Regions from separate parts of the Variovorax sp. LjRoot130 genome, predicted to be linked through region 2. Evidence: predicted binding sites of a transcription regulator. Region 2 holds the regulator's gene; each other region holds the start of a gene.
What was found. The regulator sigma-54, encoded in region 2, starts transcription at its own class of promoters, with help from an activator protein. The targets are predictions, from matches to a motif close to TGGCANGNAANCTGCTTT.
Positions count from the first base shown of each region.

Region 1: the regulator sigma-54 is predicted to act here: its motif matches at 4,912-4,929, upstream of ACSQ86_RS05115 (MSMEG_0572/Sll0783 family nitrogen starvation response protein).
Region 3: the regulator sigma-54 is predicted to act here: its motif matches at 3,909-3,926, upstream of ACSQ86_RS15495 (P-II family nitrogen regulator).

Region 1 covers NZ_CAXURM020000001.1:1,016,404-1,023,671, forward strand. Annotated here, with positions in the region: gene pyrR (bifunctional pyr operon transcriptional regulator/uracil phosphoribosyltransferase PyrR) at 1-99, shown strand, start outside; gene ACSQ86_RS05095 (aspartate carbamoyltransferase catalytic subunit) at 99-1,061, shown strand; gene ACSQ86_RS05100 (dihydroorotase) at 1,058-2,329, shown strand; gene ACSQ86_RS05105 (lysophospholipid acyltransferase family protein) at 2,348-3,091, shown strand; gene ACSQ86_RS05110 (PLP-dependent aminotransferase family protein) at 3,246-4,637, opposite strand; gene ACSQ86_RS05115 (MSMEG_0572/Sll0783 family nitrogen starvation response protein) at 4,984-5,466, shown strand; gene ACSQ86_RS05120 (Nit6803 family nitrilase) at 5,481-6,536, shown strand; gene ACSQ86_RS05125 (MSMEG_0568 family radical SAM protein) at 6,499-7,268, shown strand, end outside.
Region 2 covers NZ_CAXURM020000001.1:5,474,153-5,481,420, reverse strand. Annotated here, with positions in the region: gene argS (arginine--tRNA ligase) at 1-1,442, shown strand, start outside; gene ACSQ86_RS27165 (SPOR domain-containing protein) at 1,452-2,168, shown strand; gene ACSQ86_RS27160 (thiol:disulfide interchange protein DsbA/DsbL) at 2,253-2,897, shown strand; gene lptA (lipopolysaccharide transport periplasmic protein LptA) at 3,024-3,716, shown strand; gene lptB (LPS export ABC transporter ATP-binding protein) at 3,713-4,489, shown strand; gene ACSQ86_RS27145 (RNA polymerase factor sigma-54) at 4,504-6,084, shown strand; gene ACSQ86_RS27140 (phospholipase D family protein) at 6,087-7,268, shown strand, end outside.
Region 3 covers NZ_CAXURM020000001.1:3,112,985-3,120,252, reverse strand. Annotated here, with positions in the region: gene ACSQ86_RS15515 (M20 family metallopeptidase) at 1-522, opposite strand, end outside; gene ACSQ86_RS15510 (LysR family transcriptional regulator) at 635-1,576, shown strand; gene ACSQ86_RS15505 (GNAT family N-acetyltransferase) at 1,595-2,824, opposite strand; gene ACSQ86_RS15500 (DMT family transporter) at 2,835-3,770, opposite strand; gene ACSQ86_RS15495 (P-II family nitrogen regulator) at 4,019-4,357, shown strand; gene ACSQ86_RS15490 (TIGR00730 family Rossman fold protein) at 4,363-4,953, opposite strand; gene ACSQ86_RS15485 (diacylglycerol kinase) at 4,994-5,392, opposite strand; gene ACSQ86_RS15480 (RDD family protein) at 5,389-5,850, opposite strand; gene ACSQ86_RS15475 (DUF3106 domain-containing protein) at 5,971-6,777, opposite strand; gene ACSQ86_RS15470 (DUF3619 family protein) at 6,791-7,216, opposite strand; gene ACSQ86_RS15465 (RNA polymerase sigma factor) at 7,213-7,268, opposite strand, start outside.

The DNA.
Region 1 (7,268 bases), 4.5 Mb from region 2:
GACTTCGCCGCGGCCAAGCTCGAGCTACCCGCCGAGCAATCGCTCGCCCTCGCGCATGACGACAAAGGCGTATTCAGCTTCAAAGTGGAAAAAGCCTGATGCTCTATAAACGCAACCCCCAACTCAACAAGAACGGCGAGCTGATCCACCTGCTCTCGATCGAGGGTCTGCCGAAGGACATCGTCACCCACATCCTCGACACCGCCGCCAACTTCACCAGCGTGAGCGACCGCGAGGTGAAGAAGGTGCCGCTACTGCGCGGCAAGAGCGTGTTCAACCTCTTCTTCGAGAACTCGACGCGCACCCGCACCACCTTCGAGATCGCGGCCAAGCGGCTGTCGGCCGACGTCATCAACCTCGACATCGCGCGCTCGTCGGCGACCAAAGGCGAATCGCTGCTCGACACCATCGCCAACCTGAGCGCGATGGCGGCCGACCTGTTCGTGGTGCGCCACAGCGAATCGGGTGCGCCCTACCTGATCGCGCAACATGTCGCCCCGCACGTGCACGTGGTGAATGCCGGCGACGGCCGCCACGCGCACCCGACGCAGGGGCTGCTCGACATGTACACGATCCGCCACTACAAGAAGGACTTTTCCAACCTCACGGTGGCGATCGTCGGCGACGTGCTGCACTCGCGCGTGGCGCGCTCCGACATCCACGGCCTCACCACGCTGGGCTGCGCCGAGGTGCGCGTGGTCGGCCCCAAGACGCTGGTGCCGGGCGATATGGCGCAGATGGGCGTGCGCGTGTGCCACACGCTCGAGGAAGGCATCAAGGACTGCGACGTGATCATCATGCTGCGGCTGCAGAACGAGCGCATGAGCGGCGCGCTGCTGCCTTCGTCGCAGGAATTCTTCAAGACCTACGGCCTCACGCCCGAGAAGCTGCAGCTCGCCAAGCCCGATGCGATCGTGATGCATCCGGGGCCGATCAACCGCGGCGTCGAGATCGACTCGGCCGTGGTCGACGGCCGGCAGAGCGTGATCCTGCCGCAGGTCACATTCGGCATCGCGGTGCGCATGGCCGTGATGAGCATCGTCGCCGGAAACGAAGCATGAAAATCCTGATCACCAATGGGCGCGTCATCGATCCTGCGTCGGGCATCGACCGCCAGGCCGACGTGGCCATCGCCGACGGCAAGGTGCTCGCCATCGGCAGCACACCCGCCGACTTCCGCGCCGACCGCACGCTCGATGCCCAGGGCTGCCTCGTCGTGCCCGGCCTGGTCGACCTGGCCGCGCGGCTGCGCGAACCCGGCTACGAGCACGAAGGCATGCTCGAAAGCGAGATGGCCGCGGCGGTGGCCGGCGGCGTCACCAGCCTGGTCTGCCCGCCCGACACCGACCCCGTGCTCGACGAGCCCGGCCTGGTCGAGATGCTCAAGTTCCGCGCCGAGAAGATGCAGAGCGCGCGCCTGTTCCCGCTCGGCGCGCTCACGCGCGGCCTCGCCGGTGAAGTGCTCACCGAAATGGCCGAGCTCACCGAGGCCGGTTGCATCGGCTTCGGCCAGGCCGACATCCCGCTGGGTAACACGCAGGTGCTGCAGCGCGCGTTGCTCTACGCCAGCACCTTCGGCTACACCGTGTGGCTGCGCCCGCAGGACCGCGACCTGGGCAAGGGCGTGGCCGCCAGCGGCCCGCTCGCCACGCGGCTCGGCTTGGCCGGCGTGCCGGTCGCGGCCGAAACGATCGCGATCTTCACCATCGTCGAACTCATGCGCAGCACCGGCGCGCGTGTGCACCTGTGCCGCCTGTCGAGCGCGGCCGGCGTGGCCCTGGTGCGCGCCGCCAAGGCCGAAGGCCTGCCGCTCAGCTGCGACGTCAGCATCAACTCGCTGCACCTGGCCGACACCGACATCGGCTACTTCGACAGCCGCGCGCGGCTCAACCCGCCGCTGCGCCAGCAGCGCGACCGCGATGCGCTTTCCGCCGGGCTGGCCGACGGCACCATCGACGCGCTGGTGTCCGACCACACGCCGGTGGAGGCCGATGCCAAGACCCTGCCTTTCGCCGAAAGCGAGCCGGGCGCGACGGGGCTCGAACTGCTGCTGCCGCTGGCCTTGCAATGGGGCGAGCAGAGCGGCGCCGGACTGGCGCGCGCGATCGAGGTCGTGAGCGCGGCGCCGGCAAAGCTGATCGGCGTCGAGGAAGCGGGCCGGCTGTCGCCGGGCCTGGCCGCCGACCTCTGCGTCGTCGATCCCGCGCTCGAATGGCAGGTACGGCCCGAGGCGCTGCGCAGCCAGGGCAAGCACACGCCCTTCGGCGGCTACGCGCTGCGCGGGCAGGCGCGCTTCACGCTGGTGGGCGGACGGCTGGTCCACGGCTGACCGGGGGAACACCGCGCGATGCAGGCCCTGTCCGCCTTCCTGAAGCTGGTGCGCGCCCTGGCTCACGCGCATGTCGGCTGGTGGACCATCCGCAGCCAATTCCACAAGCTCTCGCCCGCGGAGCGCGAGCAGCGCGTGCAGCAGTGGGCCGAGCGCATGCTGACCCTGATGGGCATCCGCCTCGTGGTGCAGGGCACGCCGCCGACCCACGGGCCGGTGCTGATGGTGAGCAACCACCTCTCGTGGCTCGACATCCTCGCCATCCACGCGGCGCGCCACGTGCGTTTCGTCTCCAAGGCGAACGTGCAGTACTGGCCGCTGATCGGCACGCTGTCGAACGGTGCCGGCTCTCTGTATATCGAGCGCGAACGCCGCCGCGATGCGCTGCGCGTGGTGCACCACATGACCGAGGCGCTGAAGAACGGCGACCTGATCGCGGTGTTCCCCGAGGGCACCACCAGCGACGGCAGCAGCGTGCTGCCCTTCCACGCCAACCTGCTGCAGGCCGCCATCTCCTCGGGCGCGCCGGTGCAGCCCATCGCGCTGCGTTTTGCCGATGCCGCCACCGGCGAAACCAGCCAGGCGCCGCGCTACATCGACGACGACAACCTGGCCAGCTCGCTGTGGCAGGTGCTGAAGGCGCCGCCGCTGCTGGCGATCGTGCGCTTCGGCGAGCCCCAGCCTGCCTGGGGCCGCGATCGCCGCGCCTGGGCGCTTTCGCTGCATGCCGACGTGCAGGCGCTGCGCCGCCAGACGCACTGAGCAGCCAGCAAAAAAACAGCGCCCCGTTGGGCGCTGTGCAACGGCGCCGTAGCGCCGGGAGGAGGAACTGAATGTGCAAGCAGGTTAGCCGTCGCCTCCCTCCCGCCCTGCCGGAGAAGGCAATGCGCGCACGTGGGCGTTGGCCTACAGGGCGCTACATCACCGTGGCGTGCGGATGCAGCGGATGGGCCAGCGTGTCGGCGATCAGGCGCAGCGCGTGGTCGCACGCCTCCCGCGACATCGGCCCGCCGAGGCAGATGCGCACCGCCTCCGGCGGGGTGCCGTCGGTGGAGAAGGCCGCGCTGGCGACCACGCCGACGTTCTGCGTGCGCAGGTAGGAAGCGAACTCGACCGGGCTCCAGGCGGAGGAAAGCGGCAGCCACAGATGGAAGCCCTCGCTCTGCGCGGCGATGCCGTGCGCGCCCAGGTGCCGGCTGGCCAGGGCCTGCCGGACGGTGGACTCGGCGCGGATGGCCTGCAGCATGGCGTCGGCCGTGCCGTCTTCCACCCACAGCGTGGTCAGCGCGTTCGTGATGGGCGATGACATCACGGTGGTCGCGCGCATCGCGCCGGCCAGCCGCTGCGACTGCCGCGCGCCGGGGGAGCGCACGTAGGCGCTGCGCAGGCCCGCGCCCAGGGTCTTCGAGAAGCCGGTGATGTAGTAGGTCAGTTCCGGCGCCAGGGTGGCGATGGCGGGCGGCACCTGCCGCGGCAGCATCGCGTAGGCGTCGTCCTCGATGATCGGAATGGCGTAGCGCAGCGCGATGTCGGCCAGCGCCTCGCGGCGTGCGCGCGACATGGTGGCCGTGGTCGGGTTGTTGAGCGTGGGGTTGCAGTACAGCGCCTTCGGTCGCAGCGTCTTGCAGGCATGCTCGAAGGACTCGCCCATCGGCCCCTCCTCGTCGAGCGGCAGGGCATGCAGCTGGATGCCGAGCTGGGTCGCGATCGCCTTCACGCCGGGGTAGGTCAGCGCTTCCACGCAGATCAGCTCGCCCGGTCGCGCGAGCTGCGAGAACAGCGCGGTGAGCACGCTGTGGATGCCGGGGCACACGAGGATCTGGTCCAGCCGGCAATCGGGAACGCGGGGCCGGATCCACTGCATGCCGGCTTCGCGGTCGCGCGCCGTGCCGCCGAAGTCCTGATAGCGCAGCAGTTCGTACATGCCGGCTTCGGCCATGACGCGGCCGGCGCTCTCGCTCATTCGTTCCAGCAGCGCCGCATCCTGCGGCTCGGGCGGCAGGTTCATCGTCATTTCGGCGCCGCCACCGCCGCGCAGTGGAAGGCTCGGGCTGCCGCCGCGGATGAAGGTGCCGGTGCCCGAGCGCGAATCGATCAGCCCGCGCTTGCGCGCCTCTGCATAGCCGCGTGCAACGGTCGTGTAGTTGAGATGCAGATCGGCCGCCAGGTCGCGCAGCGTGGGCAGCTTGTCGCGCGCGATCAGGCGGCCGGTGCGGATGTCGTCGGCGATCAGGTCGGCCAGCAGCAGGTAGGCCGGCTTGTTGCTGCTCTCCAGGCGCTTTTGCCATTGCTGGGTGGTCTTGCTCATGGGGTGGTTGATCGCATGGGTTGATTGCATGGGCGCAGCACATTCGACGCATGAAGCGTGCCGGGCTTCTCTGGCCCGGATGCATTGATCGCGTGCATGCAGGTCCATTGATCGGGTGCATTGATTGCATGGCGGGTGCCTCAATCGAGTGCAAAAGCGGCCACCTGAACCTCGTCCGGCGGCCCTTTGGCGGGCCTAGGAATTTTTTTGCCGGGCCCCAGGCCGCACCGCTTCTCGTTGATCGCGACTTGATCGCAAACAGGCCGCCGGCCAGTGGCACAGAGCGTGCGAAATCGAAGGGCGCGCAACCCACCGATCAACGTCTTTTCCTCTACCGGAGTACCTCATGCCCAAAGTCCTCAAACCCGCGAACGCCGCCGGCGAACACCTCGTCGACTACGAAGAAAAAGTCTTCGAAGACGTGAAGGCCGAAGCGGGCGAGAAAGCGCTCGTCACCTTCCACACGGTCGCCTTCGAAGGCTCGATCGGCTTCGTCAACCTGCTGCAGGCCACGCGCCTCAAGCGCAAGGGCTTCGAGACTTCCATCCTGCTGTACGGCCCCGGCGTCACGCTGGGCGTGCAGCGCGGCTTTCCGACGCTCGGCGACGAAGCTTTTCCGGGCCACCAGAACTTCAACAAGCAGATCACCAAGTTCATGGAAGAGGGCGGCAAGGTCTACGCCTGCCGCTTCGCGCTGCAGGCGCTGTACGGCCATGGCGAAGGCGCGCTGATCCCGGGCATCACGCCGATCAATCCGCTCGACGTGCTCGACATCATCCTGCTGCATCGCAAGGCCAACGCCTTTATTTTGGACACCTGGACGCTGTGAACCGGGGCGCTGCCATGTCGACACCACGCATCGTCCGGGCCGCTGCGATTCAGATCGCGCCCGATTTCGAGAACCCCGACGGCACAGTCAACAAGGTCTGCGAGGCCATCGACGAAGCCGCGGCCAAAGGCGCGCAGCTCGCGGTCTTCCCCGAGACCTTCGTGCCCTACTACCCGTACTTCTCCTTCGTGCAGCCGCCGGTACAGCAGGGCCCGGCCCATCTGCGGCTGATGGAGCGGGCGGTCGTGGTGCCGGGCCCGGTGACGGACGCGGTGGCCGAACGGGCCAGGGCGCGCGGCGTGGTCGTGGTGCTGGGCGTGAACGAGCGCGACCACGGCAGCCTCTACAACACGCAGCTCGTCTTCGACGCCGACGGCCGCCTTGCGCTCAAGCGCCGCAAGATCACGCCGACATACCACGAACGCATGATCTGGGGCCAGGGCGACGGCGCCGGGCTCAAGGTGGTCGACACGCGGGTCGGCCGCGTCGGCGCGCTGGCCTGCTGGGAGCACTACAACCCGCTGGCGCGCTACAGCCTGATGGCGCAGCACGAAGAGATCCACTGCGCGCAGTTCCCCGGCTCGCTGGTCGGGCCGATCTTCGCGGAGCAGATGGAGGTCACGATCCGCCATCACGCCCTGGAGTCGGGCTGCTTCGTGGTCAATGCCACGGGCTGGTTGGCCGACGAACAGATCCGCGCCGTCACGCCCGACGAAGGCCTGCAGAAGGCGCTGCGCGGCGGCTGCCACACGGCCATTGTCTCGCCCGAAGGCAAGCACCTGGCGCCGCCGCTCACCGAGGGCGAGGGCATGGTGATCGCCGATCTCGACATGGCCTTGATTGCCAAGCGCAAGCGAATGATGGATTCGGTCGGCCACTACGCGCGGCCCGAGCTCCTTAGCCTGGCGCTGAACGACCGCCCCGCCACGACCACGCAGCCCATGCACGGCACGCCCGCATCGGGCACTTCATTCAACGACACCGGGAGCACCCGCCATGACCACGAGCGAAACCCCATCGAGCCGGCAACTGATGACCGAGCTGCAGTCCTTCGGCTTGCGGCTGGCTGATCCGGGCGCCGGCGCGGCCAGCCGCCGCGGCGGCGCGGGGCCGTCGGACCACAAGGCCGTCACAGTCGACGGCCACACGATCATGGTGCCGGTCCACACCTCGAGCGCGTGGAACTCGCCGTTCACGGCGCAGGCGCCGGATGCGGAAGGCCGCAGCACCCTCACGCGCGGCAGCATCCCGATCGCGCGCATCAGCTTTCCGAAGCAGCCGCGCTTCTATGCCATGCAGACCTTCGACGGCGTGCCGTACTCGCACATCGCGACGCTGCACGGCTCGGACGTGCTGGCCACCACCGTGCTGCAGACCTGCATCCGCTACGAGAGCCGCAAGAAGAGCTGCAAGTTCTGTGCGATCGGCCAGTCGCTCGCGGCGGGTCGGACCATCGCGCGCAAGACGCCCGAACAGCTGGCCGAGGTCGCGCGCGCCGCGGTGCTGCTCGATGGCGTCAAGCACATGGTGCTGACCACCGGAACGCCGAACGCCACCGACCGCGGCGCGCAGATCCTCTGCGAGAGCGCCTTCGCGATCAAGGCGGCGGTGGACATTCCGATCCAGGGCCAGTGCGAGCCGCCCGACGACGACCAGTGGTTCCATCGCATGAAGGCCGCGGGCATCGACTCGCTGGGCATGCACCTCGAAGTGGTGACGCCCGAAGTGCGCGAGCGCGTGATGCCTGGCAAGGCCAGCGTGCCGGTCGCGCGCTACATGAGCGCCTTCGAGGCGGCGGTCGG
Region 2 (7,268 bases):
ATGCCATCGAGATCGCCGGCCCCGGCTTCTTGAACATCCGCCTCAAGACCGCTGCCAAGCAGCAGGTGGTGCGCGAGGTGTTGGCCGCGGGCGAGGCCTTCGGCCGCCAGGCCGCGCGCAGCGATCGCGTGCTGGTCGAGTTCGTCTCCGCCAACCCGACCGGCCCGCTGCATGTGGGCCACGGCCGCCAGGCCGCGCTCGGCGACGCGATCTGCAACCTGCTCGCCTCGCAGGGCGCGCAGGTCTGGCGCGAGTTCTATTACAACGACGCGGGCGTGCAGATCCAGACGCTCGCCACCAGCACCCAGCTGCGCGCCAAGGGCTTCAAGCCCGGCGATGCCGAATGGCCCGAGCAGGCCTACAACGGCGAATACATCGCCGACATCGCCGAAGACTTCAAGGCGAAGAAGACCGTGCGCTCGGACGACCGCGAATACACCGCGAGCGGCGACGTCGACGACATCGACTCGATCCGCCAGTTCGCCGTGGCCTACCTGCGCCACGAGCAGGACCTGGACCTGAAGGCCTTCCAGGTCCGCTTCGACAACTACTACCTCGAATCGAGCCTCTACACCAGCGGCCGGGTCGAGGCGACGGTGAAGCGGCTCATCGAGGCCGGCAAGACCTACGAGCAGGACGGCGCCCTGTGGCTGAAGTCGACCGACTACGGCGACGACAAGGACCGCGTGATGCGCAAGAGCGACGGCAGCTACACCTACTTCGTGCCCGACGTCGCCTATCACATCGCCAAGTGGGAGCGCGGCTTCGGCGAGGTGGTCAACATCCAGGGCACCGACCACCACGGCACGATCGCGCGCGTGCGCGCCGGCCTGCAGGCCGCGAACGTCGGCATCCCGGCCGGCTATCCCGAGTACGTGCTGCACACCATGGTGCGCGTGATGCGCGGCGGCGAAGAGGTCAAGATCAGCAAGCGCGCCGGCAGCTACGTGACGCTGCGCGACCTGATCGAGTGGACCAGCACCGACGCCGTGCGCTTCTTCCTCCTGAGCCGCAAGCCCGACACCGAATACACCTTCGACATCGACCTCGCGCTGGCGCAGAACAACGACAACCCGGTCTACTACGTGCAGTACGCGCATGCGCGCATCTGCTCGGTGCTGGCGGCCTGGGGCGGCGATGCGGCCGCGCTGGCGGATGTCGAGCTCGCGCCGCTGCAAAGCCCGGCCGCGCAGGCGCTGCTGCTGCTGCTGGCCAGGTACCCCGACATGCTCGCGGCCGCGGCCAAGGATTTTGCGCCACACGACGTCACCTTCTACCTGCGCGAACTGGCTGCCTGCTACCACAGCTACTACGACGCCGAGCGCATCCTGGTGGACGAGGAGCCGGTCAAGCGGGCCCGCCTGTCGCTGGTCGCGGCCACCGCGCAGGTGCTGCACAATGGGCTGGCAATTCTCGGCGTGAGCGCGCCGCGCAAGATGTGATTTCGAACCATGACTAAAAGACAGAGCGGCAACATCGTCATTGGGTTGATCGTCGGCCTGGTGCTGGGGCTGGGCGTGGCGCTGGGCATCGCGGTCTATGTGACCAAGGTGCCGATCCCCTTCATGACCAAGACCCAGCGCGGCGGCCCCGAGCAAGACGAAGCCGAGGCGCGCAAGAACCGCGACTGGGACCCCAACGGCCCGCTCGCCGGCAAGGCAGGCGCCGCCCGCCCGCAGGCACCCGCGACGCCCGCACCGCCCCAGCCTGCCACGGCGGGGGCGCCCACGCCGCCGACCGCGCCGGCGCCCGTGGTGGTGCCACCCGGCGCGCAGCAGCAACAGCCACAGCGCGCCGGACGGCCGCCCCTGCCGGCCGAAGCCAACGCGGTGCCGCCATCGAACGACCCGATCGGCGATCTCGCGCGGGCACGTTCGGGTGCCAGCCCCGGCGCCACCACCGCCGCCGCGGCGCCCAGCGCCAGCACCGATCCTTTCATGTATTTCGTCCAGGCCGGCGCCTTCCGCACCCCCGAGGACGCCGAGGCGCAGCGCGCCAAGCTTTCGCTGATGGGCGTGGAAGCGCGCATCACCGAGCGCGAGCAGGCCGGCCGCACCGTCTACCGCGTGCGCGCGGGGCCTTTCAACAAGAAGGAAGATGCGGACCGGCTCAAGGAGCGGCTCGACGGCGGTGGCCTCGAATCTGCCTTGGTGCGCGTCCAGCGCTGAGCCTTCATCCATACTCAAGCTCGCCGGTCCGGGAACTCCGGGCCAGCCGCGGGCTCTGTCAGCCGCACAGGAGAACTTCTTAATATGAAACGTCGTGACTTTTCGCTGGCCGCCACTTCGCTGGGGCTTCTTCCCTTCGCCTCACCTTCGCACGCCCAGGCGCTCGCGCCCAAGGCGGGCACCGACTACGCCGTGCTCGACAAGCGCGTGCCGGTCGACGCGCCGGCCGGCAAGGTCGAGGTGATCGAGTTCTTCTGGTACAGCTGCCCGCATTGCAACGCCTTCGAGCCGACGCTCGAGACCTGGATCAAGAAGCTGCCCGCCCACGTGTCTTTCAAGCGCGTGCCGGTCGCCTTCCAGCCCAGCTTCCAGCCGCAGCAGCGGCTCTACTACGCGCTGGAAGCGATGGGCAAGGTCGACGAATACCAGCGCAAGGTGTTCGCCGCGATCCACCAGCAGCGCCAGAACCTCTCAGGCGAGCAGCAGATCATCGACTGGGCCGCGGCCAACGGCCTCGACAAGGCCAAGTTCACCGAGAACTTCAAGTCCTTCAGCGTGGCGAGCAAGATCCAGCGCGCCAAGCAGCTGCAGGAGGCTTACCAAGTGGCCGGCGTGCCCGCGATGGGCATCGCGGGCAGGTGGTATACGGACGGCGAACTCGCGCGCAGCATGGACCGCGCGCTGCAGGTCACTGACTTCCTGGTCGGCGAAGCGCGCAAGAGCGCGTAAAAAAGCGCCTCCCGCCGCTCGTCGCGGCAACCAGCAGGAAGCCCGCTTCGGCGGGCTTTTTCATCCGCCGGCGGAAACCGGATCCATGAGGCCGCATACAATCGCCCAGCAAGTTTCGTGCCTTTTATGACGTCGTTACATTCCTCCTCCGTTTCTCGCCACCTTTGTCGCGCTTTCGTATTCGCCTTGGGCGTGGCCGGCCTCGTGTCGGCGGCGCAGGCCGAGAAGGCGGACCGCACCAAGCCGATGAACATCGAGGCCGACGCCATGCGCTACGACGACCTCAAGCAGACCAGCGTCTTCACCGGCAACGTGGTGGTGACCAAGGGCACCATCATCATCCGCGGCATCCGCATCGACGTGCGGCAGGATCCCGAGGGCTACCAGTACGGCATCGTCACGGCCGCGCCCGGCAAGCTGGCCTATTTCAAGCAGAAGCGCGACGCCGGCCCCGACGAGTGGATCGAGGGCGAGTCGGAAGTCATCGAGTACGACAGCCGCGCCGACAACGTGAAGTTCATCCGCCGTGCGGTGATGCGTCGCCTGGTCGGCGCGACACCCAACGACGAAAGCAGCGGACCCTTGATCGTCTACGACCAGAGCAACGACACCTTCACCGTCAACGGCTCGCCGCTGCCGCCCAATGCGGGCGTGGCGACCCAGCCCGGCGGCCGCGTCAAGGCCATCCTCACGCCCAAGGCGGCCGCCTCGGCGCCCGCTGCCGGGTCCGCCAGGCCGGCGGCGCCGGCCGCCTCCGCGCCGGCGTCCGGAACGGGCCTGCGCTCGACCACCACGCTCGGCGGAGAGCAGCGCAAGTGAGCGGCGGCAACGAAGTCCTGGGCAGCCGCCTCGAGGCGCGCGGCCTGCAGAAGAGCTACGGCAGCCGCAAGGTCGTCAAGGACGTCTCGCTCGGCGTGCAAAAGGGCGAGGTGGTCGGCCTGCTGGGGCCCAACGGCGCGGGCAAGACCACCTCCTTCTACATGATCGTCGGGCTGGTTCGGGCGGATGCGGGCGAGATCAGCATCGACGGCGAACCGATCGCGCACATGCCGATCCACCGCCGCGCCCGCATGGGCTTGAGCTACCTGCCGCAGGAAGCGTCGATCTTCCGCAAGCTCACGGTCGAGGAGAACGTGCGCGCCGTGCTCGAGCTGCAGCGCGAACCCGACGACGCGGGCCGGCCGGTGCCGCTGTCGAAGCAGCGCATCGAGGAGCGCCTCGGCGAACTGCTGCACGACCTGCGCGTCGACCATCTGCGCGATTCGCCGGCGCTGGCGCTGTCGGGTGGCGAGCGCCGCCGCGTCGAGATCGCGCGGGCGCTGGCCACGCAGCCGCGCTTCATCCTGCTGGACGAGCCCTTCGCCGGCATCGACCCGATCGCGGTGATCGAGATCCAGCGGATCATCAGTTTCCTGAAGGAACGCGGCATCGGCGTGCTCATCACCGACCACAACGTGCGCGAGACGCTGGGCATCTGCGATCACGCCTTCATCATCAGCGACGGGCATGTGCTGGCACAAGGCACGCCTTCGGAGATCGTCGACAACGCCGAGGTACGACGCGTGTACCTGGGCGAGCATTTCCGGATGTAGGGGACCGTACTTCGATGAAGCAAGGGCTCTCGCTGCGCGTTTCCCAGCACCTGGCGCTCACGCCGCAGCTGCAGCAGTCGATCCGGCTGCTGCAGCTCTCCACGCTCGAATTGAGCCAGGAAGTGGAGCAGATGCTCGACGAGAACCCGTTCCTCGAACGCACGGCCGAAGAGGCGCCGCGCGAGGAGTTCGGTCTCGAGGCGGCCGATGCGCCGGTGCGCGACGAAGACCGCCAGGCCGAGGGCGAGGCTGACTTCGTCCCCGGCTCGGCCGCGGCGCCGGCCGAGGTGGCGGTCGCCGCCAACGGCGATGCCGAAGCGGCTGCGCCCGCCGACAGCGAACCCGACTGGGAGGGCGACGGTACGGTCGACCTCGCGCCCGACGACAGCGAGTGGGGCGGCGATGCGCCCGCGCGCGCCAACAACCTCGGCGACGACGAGCGCACCGATGCGACCGAGCTCGCGCGCAGCCAGGAATCGCTGCAGTCCTTCTTGCACCGGCAGGCGCTGTCGCTGCGCCTGGACGAGAACGACTGCGCCGCGCTGCGCTTCCTGATCGAATCGCTCAACGACGACGGCTACCTCGAGGATTCGCTGCCGGCGCTGGCCTCGGGCCTCGCGGGCGACGACAACGACCAGTTCGACGAACTGGTGCATCACTTCCAGGTCGCGCTGGGCCTGCTGCAGAGTTTGGAGCCGGCCGGCGTCGGCGCCCGCAGCCTCGGCGAATGCCTGACCATCCAGCTGCGCCAGCTGGCGAGCGCCAAGGAGAGCGAGGAGGAGGCCCAGGTGCGCAAGACCGCCATCGCGATCTGCAAGCAGCCGATGGAGCTGCTCGCGCGGCGCGACTTCAAGCGCCTGGCCACGCTCACGCGCAGCAACGAAGACGAGGTGCGCGCCGCACTGCAGCTGATCGCCAGGCTCGAGCCCAAGCCGGGGCGCCGCTTCGTCGACGTCGAGCGCAACATCGTCGTGCCCGACGTGATCGTCACGCGCATCGGCCACGGCACCAACGCGAAGTTCCGCGTCATGCTCAATCCCGAGGTCATGCCGCGGCTGCGCGTGCACGACATCTATGCCGGCGCGCTCAAGCAGCACAAGGGCGAGGGCAGCCAGGCGCTGTCGCAGCGGCTGCAGGAAGCGCGCTGGTTCATCAAGAACATCCAGCAACGCTTCGACACCATCCTCAGGGTCTCCAACGCGATCGTCGAGCGGCAGAAGAGCTACTTCGTGCACGGCGAGCTCGCGATGCGGCCGCTGGTGCTGCGCGAGATCGCCGACGAGCTGGGCCTGCACGAATCCACCATCAGCCGCGTGACCACCGCCAAGTACATGGCCACGCCCTACGGCACCGTCGAGCTCAAGTACTTCTTCGGCTCGGCGCTCGGCACCGAAACCGGCGGCAACGCCTCCAGCACCGCGGTGCGCGCGCTGATCAAGCAGTTCGTGAGCGCCGAGGACGTGAGGAAGCCGCTGTCCGACAGCCAGGTGTCCGAGATGCTCAAGGAGCAGGGCATCGAGTGCGCGCGCCGCACGGTGGCCAAGTACCGCGAGGCGCTGCGCATCGCGCCTGCGAACCTGCGCAAGGCACTCTAGCGATGAGTCGCCGTCCGAGTCCGCTACCAAGCTGGATTCGCCTCGGCCTGGCCTTGATGGCGGTGCTTCTTCTCGCCAGCGGCTGCGCGATGCTGCCGGCCGAATTCGAGCGCACGCCGTCCAAGGCGATGCCCTTGTCCACCGGCACCGTGCTGGGCCGCATCGCCAAGGCCTCGCAGCCGGATGCGGACCTCAGCGGCTTCCGGCTCATGCCCAGCGGCGACTTCGCGCTCAACACGCGGCTCGAGCTCGCGCGCCGCGCCGAGCGCACGCTCGACGTCCAGTACTACCAGATCGACAACGACGAGACCGGCCGCTACCTGCTGCGCACGCTGCGCGACGCGGCCCAGCGCGGCGTGCGCGTGCGGCTCCTGATGGACGATCTCTACACTGCGGGCGAGGACGAGCTGCTGCTCGCGCTGGCCGCCACGCCCAACCTCGAGCTGCGGCTCTTCAACCCGTTTCCGGCCGGGCGCGGCAGCATGCTCAGGCGCTTCTCGGCCTCGCTCTTCGACTTCAGCCGCGTCAACCGGCGCATGCACAACAAGCTCTTCATCGCCGACGGCGCGATGGCGGTAGCCGGCGGGCGCAACATCGGCAACCCGTACTTCACGCAGACGGCCGGCGCGAACTTCATCGACCTCGACACCTTCGTCGCCGGCGCCCTGATCCCGCGCCTTTCCAGCCTGTTCGACCTGTACTGGAACAGCGAGCACGTGCGGCCGATCGAAACCGTGGTCGCGCCCACGCTCGCGCGGGAGGAACGACAGCGGCGCTTCGAGGAGCTGACTGCCCCGGCCACCACCCCGGCACCACGTCCGCCGGCGCCCAACGACCTGCTGGGCTACAGCCCGATCGTCGAGAACCTCAACGCCGGCAAGCTCGACCTCATCTGGACCACCGCCGAGGCGTATGCCGATTCGCCCGAGCGCGTGATCGGCAAACAGGTCACTTACGGCGGCGTGCCGCTGCTCGACGTCGACAGCGTGCGCTACAACGTGGTCGAGCAGATGCGGCGCGGGCGTTCCGACGTGACGTTGGTGTCGCCCTACCTGATCCCCGGCAAGGAGGGGCTGGAGGTGCTGCGCGAGATCCGCCGGCGCGGCATGAAGATCAGCGTGGTCACCAACTCGCTGGCCGCCACCGACGAGCCCGTGGTCCACACCGGCTACCGCCGCTACCGG
Region 3 (7,268 bases), 2.4 Mb from region 2:
CCTGCAGACTTCATGCAGGCCGGGCGACGCGGCTTCCTCGCCCATCTCGAGCAGCAGCGTCACGTTGTAGCCGAGCTGGCCGTTGCGTGCCTGCAGCACCTGTGCGAGTGCGCCGAGGTTGATGGTGTGCTGCCCCTTGTTGTCGGCGGTGCCGCGGCCGTACCAGCGCTCGCCTTCGATCGTCAGGGTCCATGGCGTGAGGCCTTCGCGCCATTGCCCGTCCTGGCCGCTGACGACGTCGCCATGGCCGTAGGTCAGCACGGTGGGAAGCTCGGCACCCTCGATGCGGCGCGCGATCAGGAAGGGGCCGCCGCCTTGCACCGGGTTGTCTATCAGCTCGCAGGCGAAGCCGAGCCGCGTGAGTGGCGCGCTCATCTCCTCGCGCAGGTAGGCGCCGAGCGCGGGCGTCGCGGCGCCGGTGTCGCTCTCGGTGCGAAAGGCGATGCGCCGCCGCAGGTCGGCAAGGAAGCGGCCGTCGTCGAAGTAGGCGGCGGCAGCGGAGAGGCAATCGTTGCGTTGCATGGTCGTGGGTGCGTGTGATGGCGATGATGCAAGTAAAAGGCCTGATCGGCATTGCGTGAACCATCGAATTGGCAAGCTACCATTGCCTTCAAGGCAACGCTGTGAGCATTCCATGACACCTTCGGTCCTCAGCATCCCGATGCGCTACTTCATGGAGGTGGCGCTGCACGGGTCGGTCAGCCAGGCGGCGGCCCGGCTCTATGTCGCTTCTTCCGCTGTGAGCCGACAGATCGCGAAGCTCGAGGATTCGCTGGGGACCGTGCTGTTCGAGCGCAAGGCGCGCGGCATGGCGCTCACGCAGGCCGGCGAGCGCCTGGCCGCGCATCTGCGAACGACGCTGGCGGACACCGAACAGGTGGTCGAGCAGGTGCGCGGCATCGGCGGCCGGGAGGCGGGCCGCGTCCGCGTCGCATGTACCGAGGGGTTCGCCGTGGGCTTCATGCCCGAGGTGATGGCCCGCTTTCGTGCGGCGCATGCGCAAAGTCAACTGCAACTCCACGTGGGCGCGCCCGACGAAGTCAGCGCCTTGCTGGGCCGCGGCGAAGCCGACATCGCGCTCAAGTATGCGGTCGCGCCGGAAAGGGGGTTCCGCATCGAGCACTCGGCGCCCGCGCCGGTGTACGCGCTGATGTCCCCGGATCATCCGCTGGCGCGCCAGCGCGCCGTCAGCGTGGCCGAGGTGGTGCGCCATCCGCTCGCCGTGGGCAGCAAGGGCGTCACCGCGCGGCAGTTGTTCGACCTGAGTTGCAGCGTGCAGGGGTTGAGCTACGAGCCCGCCTTCGTCAGCAATTTCTCATCGGTCCTGCTGCCGCTGGTGCGCACGCCCGATATCGTCCTTTCCGGCCATCTCACGGCCGTTCACCTGATCGAGAACGGCACGCTGGTTGCGCGGCCCTTCGTGGAGCCGCAGATGCAGCAGCGCCGCCTGCAGGTGCTGTCGCTCGACGGCCGCACGTTGTCGCCGCTCGCGCGGGCGCTCGTGCAGCAGCTGGTCGCGGCCATCGCCAGCGGCGGCAGGCGCAGGCTGGGCCGGGCGCGCAAGGTGTCTGCATAGGGGTCAGTGGCGGGGCCCTTATTCGGCGTGGCGAAACGGACTGCGTTCGCCGAGATGGTCGATGTAGTTCTCGATGCCTTCGCCCTCGCGCTCGAGAAAGCGCTCGACGGCATCGGCGAACGCCGGATGGGCAAGCCAGTGCGCGCTGGTGGTCTTCACGGGCATCAGCGCGCGCGCCATCTTGTGTTCGCCCTGCGCCCCGCCTTCGAAGCGCTGCACGCCGTGTTCGATGCACCAGGCGAGGGGCTGGTAGTAGCAGGCCTCGAAGTGCAGGCAATCCACGCGCTCGAGCGCGCCCCAGTAGCGGCCGTAGGCGACCGAGGCATCGTCCGAAAGCGCGATCAAGCTGCTGGCGATGGCCTGGCCCCCGCGCTCGGCGACGAAGAGCAGCCAGGCTTCGGGCAGCTTCGTGGCCATGCGGTGGAAGAAGTCGCGGCTCAGGTAGGGCGGGTTGCCGTGCTCGCGGTAGGTGCGGGCATAGCAGCGGTAGAAGAAGTCCCAGTCGGCGTCGCCGATGTCGGCGCCGCGCGACCAGCGGAAGCTCACGCCGGCATCGTGCACCTTGCGGCGCTCCTGCCGGATCTTCTTGCGCTTGTCGTGCGAGAGGCTGGCGAGGAAGGCGTCGAAATCCTTCCAGCCGGTTTCGCCGCCGGGCCGCCCCAAGGCGGAACGCGCCCCCTCGGGGGGCAGCGAGGACACGCCAGTGCCGAGCGTGGGGGTTATGTTGTTCCAGTGGAACTGGACGGTGTGCCGGAGCATCAGGCCCGCATCGGCGCAGGCGGCGATGTCCTCGTCGGCGGCGAACAACAGGTGCAGCGACGAGAGCTCCTCTTCCTTGCACCAAGCCACGAGTGCCTGCACCAGCAGGGCGCGGCTGCCGGCGTCGCGCGCGAGCAGGCGCGCACCCGGCACCGGCGTGAAGGGCACGGCAACGACCGCCTTCGGATAGTAGGCCAGCCCGTGCTGCTCATAGGCATTGGCCCATGCCCAGTCGAACACGTACTCGCCGTAGGAATGCGCTTTGATGTAGAGCGGGCAGGCGGCCGCCAGCTGCCGTCCGCGCCAAAGCGTGACGAAGCGCGGCGTCCAGCCGCTGCGGGCCGAGGCACTGGCGCTCTGGTGCAAGGCGTCCAGGTAGGCATGGCGCATGAAGGGGGAGGGCGCGGCCTGCGTGGCCAGCAAGTCGTCCCAGGCCGCGGCATCGATCTCGGATGCCGCGCCGTGAATGCGGATGACAGGGTTGGTCAAAGGAGCCTCGTCAACGCTTGCGTGTGCCTAGGGTTTCGGCAATGTAGATGCCGCCAAGCACCAGGGCCAGCGCCACCGCGTGATAGGTCGACAGCGCCTCGCCCAGCACGAGGACGGCCAGCAGCGGCCCGAAGATCGGCACCAGGTTGAGGAAGACGCCGGCCCGCGCGGGACCGATCAGGCCGACTACGTGGATGAAGCTGATCTGCGAAATGAAGGAGGGCAGAAGTCCGATGAAGAGGATCAGCGCCACGCCCTTCGGCGTCGGCATGAAGAAGTCGCCCATCGCGATTTCTGCCGCGACCAGCGGCACCGAGACGAGGCAGGCCACTGCCGCCGTGGCGGCGAAGAACACGATGGCCGGCACTTGCGGGCGGCGGCGCAGGCCAAGCGCGTAGCCGGCATAGAGCAGGCTGGCGATGATCATCCAGACGTCGCCGATGTTGAAGGCCAGGTCCGCGAGCAAGGCCAGTTGGCCGCGCGAAGCCACCACGGCGATGCCCGCGATGGTGAGCACCACGCCTGCGAGCTGCAGCCAGCTGATCCGGGTACGGAAGAAGAACAGGCTGCCCACCAGCACGAGCACCGGGATGGTGCCTTGGATGATCGCGATGTTGATCGCCGTCGTGTGATGGGCGGCGGCGTAGAACAGCGCATTGAAACCGGTGAAACCCGCCGTGCCCATGAGGGTGATGTAGCGCCACGAGGGCAGCAGGCTGCGCCAGTGGGCCGCGATCTGGCGGCGCGAACTGAGGCCCAGCGCGATGCAGCAGACGATCCAGCGCGAGAAGGTCAGCATCATGGGCGACACCTCGCCCACCGCGAGCCGGGCGGCCACCGCGTTGGCGCCCCAGATCAGCGTGGTGAATACCAGCAGCGGGTAGGCTTGGCCCTGGAGCCAGGGAAGGAAGGAGCCGAAAAAGCCGGCGGAAGAACCTGAGCGCATCGAGCGCCGAGCGTATCAGTCCCAGTCGCCGGGCGTGGAATGCGTTCGACAAGCCATGGCTTCCGAAGGCGAATGACATAATTTCGCAGCGGGTGGCCTCGCCGGCAACTCGCGAAGACGGCCGATGCGACGGCATCCTGGCACGCTACATGCAGGACGCCGAGAGCATCGACGAGATCGTCGCTGCGGGTTACGGATTGGCGCTACCCTACCAGCAAGTTCAACGAAACCGCCGGAAGAGAGACCGTATGAAGCAAATCACCGCCATCGTCAAACCGTTCAAGCTCGACGACGTGCGCGAGGCCCTGGCCGAGGTTGGCGTCACCGGGCTCACCGTGACCGAGGTCAAGGGCTTCGGCCGACAGAAGGGGCACACCGAGCTCTACCGTGGTGCGGAGTACGTGGTCGACTTCCTGCCGAAGATGAAGGTCGAAGTGGTGGTCAACGAGGCCGATGTCGAACGTTGTGTCGACGCAATCGTGAGCGCCGCCCGCACGGGCAAGATCGGCGACGGCAAGATCTTCGTGACCAATGTGGAGCGCGTGGTACGCATCCGCACCGGCGAAGAGGACGAAGCCGCCGTCTAGGGCGCTCAGAGCATCTCGGCGAGCTTGTCGCCACGCGGATGGCGGCCCGCTTCCTCGACCAGGGCTTCGAGCAGGGCCGGGGCTTCGCCGCCCGCTCGTATCAACCCCATCTGCCATTCGCCCATGAAGCCCTCGCGCACGCTGTGGGCAAGAAATTCGAGCAGGCCGGCGTAATAGCCCGCAACGTTCAGGATGCCGACCGGCTTGTCGTGGTAGCCGAGCTGGCGCCAAGTCCAGATCTCGAACAGTTCCTCGAAAGTGCCGATGCCGCCCGGCAGGGCGATGAAGGCGTCGGCGCGTTCGCCCATCATGGCCTTGCGCTCGTGCATGGTGTCGACGACGTGCAGCTCGTCGCACAGTGGGTTGGCGAGCTCCTTGTCGACCAGGGCCTTCGGAATGATGCCCACCACCCGGCCGCCCGCCGTGCGCGTGGCCTCCGCCACCGTGCCCATCAGGCCGGTGCGGCCGCCGCCATAGACCAGTTGGCCGCCGCGTTCGCCGATCCAGCGGCCGACCGCCTGGGCCACGGCCGCGAACTCGGTCCGCTCGCCGGGGCGCGAGCCGCAATAAACACAAATCGAGAAACGAGGAGTCATCCCCCGATCATGCCGCGATCGGATGACGCTCAGCTTGCATTCAGGTCGCGAAACGTTGCCACAACGCGGCCGCCCAGACGCCGCAGCACAGGACGATCGACAGCAGCACCGCGGCGCTGCCCAGGTCCTTGGCGTTCTTGGAAAAAGAGTGCCATTCCGGGCCCACGCGGTTGATGGCGGCTTCGATGCCGGTGTTGAGCAGCTCGACGATCAGCACCAGGATCACGGTCGCGGCAAGCAGCGACACCTCGACCCAGCTGTGGCCGACCCAGAACGCAGCCGGCAGCATGACGATGGCGCACAGGACTTCCTGGCGAAACGCGGCTTCGCCCCAGCCGGCGCGGAAGCCGTCGAGCGAGATCAGGGTGGCATGCCAGATGCGGTCCAGGCCGCGTCGCGACTTCTGCGGATTGACGGGGTCGTTGATGTTGGCGCTCATCTGCGGCTGAGAGGCTTGGAGGAAATCAGGCGGGTACCGGCCCAGGCATCGTGCCAGAACTGGCGCTCGGGGTGGAAGCGCGCGAGCAAGGCCCAGACGATAACCCAGCCGAAGATCAGTACGGAAGATTCGCCGCCGCCGAGGTCGAAGGGCGCGATGGCGGCGAGCGGCGGCAGGAACCAGACCCAGCTCAAGAGGTAGCGCAGCAGCGCGCGGCCCTGCGTGAGCGGTCGGCCGAGCCGGTCCACCACGCGGATGCCCCAGGTTTTCATGGCCAGCGTCTGGCCTTTGGACCAGAACCACACGAAATAGACGCCGAACACGACGAACAGGAAGGCCTGCAGCAGGTGCCGGCGCGAATCCATCGCATCACGCATCTGGCCGAGGGTGCTGAACAGCCAGCCGGCGACGAACACGACGGCGAAGAGCAGCATGCCCTCGTAGAGCCAGCAGGCCATGCGGCGCCACAGGCTGGGCGCGATCAGGGCGGTGGGTGCGATCGGTGCCGGTGTTTCGGCGAGAAGCGGTCGGCCGGGGCCGGACCCCTCGGGAGAACTGGAAGCCATCGACACCTTGAGTCAGGGCGCGGAGGAAGGTTGCTCGGAGACGCGCACCGGCGGCGCGGCAGAGGCGGATGTTTCGGCCGAGGGCGTCGAGGAAGGAGGCGGGATCTGGGCTTCGGCCGAAACGGGCGGAAAGGCAGGAGCCGCAGCTGGAGCGGGCGCCGGGGCCACGAGCTGCGGACGTACGGGCAACGGCGTGGACGGCGCCAGCTGGATTCGCGGCGTGTGTTGGCCGTCGGGCGCGACTGCGGGAAACGGCGCGAGCTTCTGGGGCGGCACCGGCCGGAACGTCGCGGCGGCGCCCGGCCGGGGCGTGGCGCGCTCGGCCAGCTTGCGTTTTTCTTCCTCGCTGAGCGCCTGATAGGCCTCCCACTTCGCCTTTCGCTCGTCGACCGGAACCTGCTTGACCTCGGCGAAATTGAACCTTGCCTGCGTTCGCTGGTGGTTGCTCAGTGCGGCCCATTCGATCATGCGGCTGTGCAGAATCTCCTGGTCGGCGGGTGGCAGCGCGGCGTAGTTGCGCGACAAGGCCAGCCATTTGCGCTTGTGGGGCTCGGTCAGGCCGTCCCAGTGGGGGGCCAGCGGCGCCAGGGCGCGCTGCTGGCGAGCGGTGAGGTCGCGCCACAGCGGCTTGGAGACGACTTGTTTCGCCGCCGGTACCGAGGCCGCCGGCGGTGCTTCCTTGACCTGCGCCTTGACTGGGAGCGCAGCGAAGCCCGAGGCCGCGAGCAGCAAGGCGGCGCCCACCCAGGCGACTGCGCCCGACGGGATCGGGCGCAGCAGGAGGAGCGCTTTCGCGCAGGAGAGAGGGCGATACGGCATGCGGGGCAGGCGATCAGCGCTCGGACGGGGCCTCGGTCTTCAGAAACTGGGCAAAACCGGGGTCCGTGTAAGCGGCGGGTGGCAGATCGTCGGTCAGCAGGGCCGAATCGAGCTCTGCCAACTCGTTGGCACGGTTGTCGTCTTGCATCGCGCTGATGACCAGGAGGCCCGCCACGAGGGCGATCAGCGGGACGACCGAGCCGATGCGCGTCCACCAGCCGGCCCCGAGCGTCGCCGTGCCGCCATTAGCCACGACCGCCGGTGCCGTACGGAGCTGCCGCACCACTTTGCGGCGCCCAACGGCCTGCACGCGGGCGGCGCGCAGGCGTTCACCGATTTCGTGCGGCAGTTCGAGATTGCCGGCCGAAAGCCGACCGGCCACCCGGCGACCGAATTCCTCCTCGGCCGCTTCAGGGGTGTGCGAAAACGTTGTACTCATAGCGAAATTCCCTTGGCCTTGAGCGCCTTGCTCAAGGCGTGCACAGCACGCG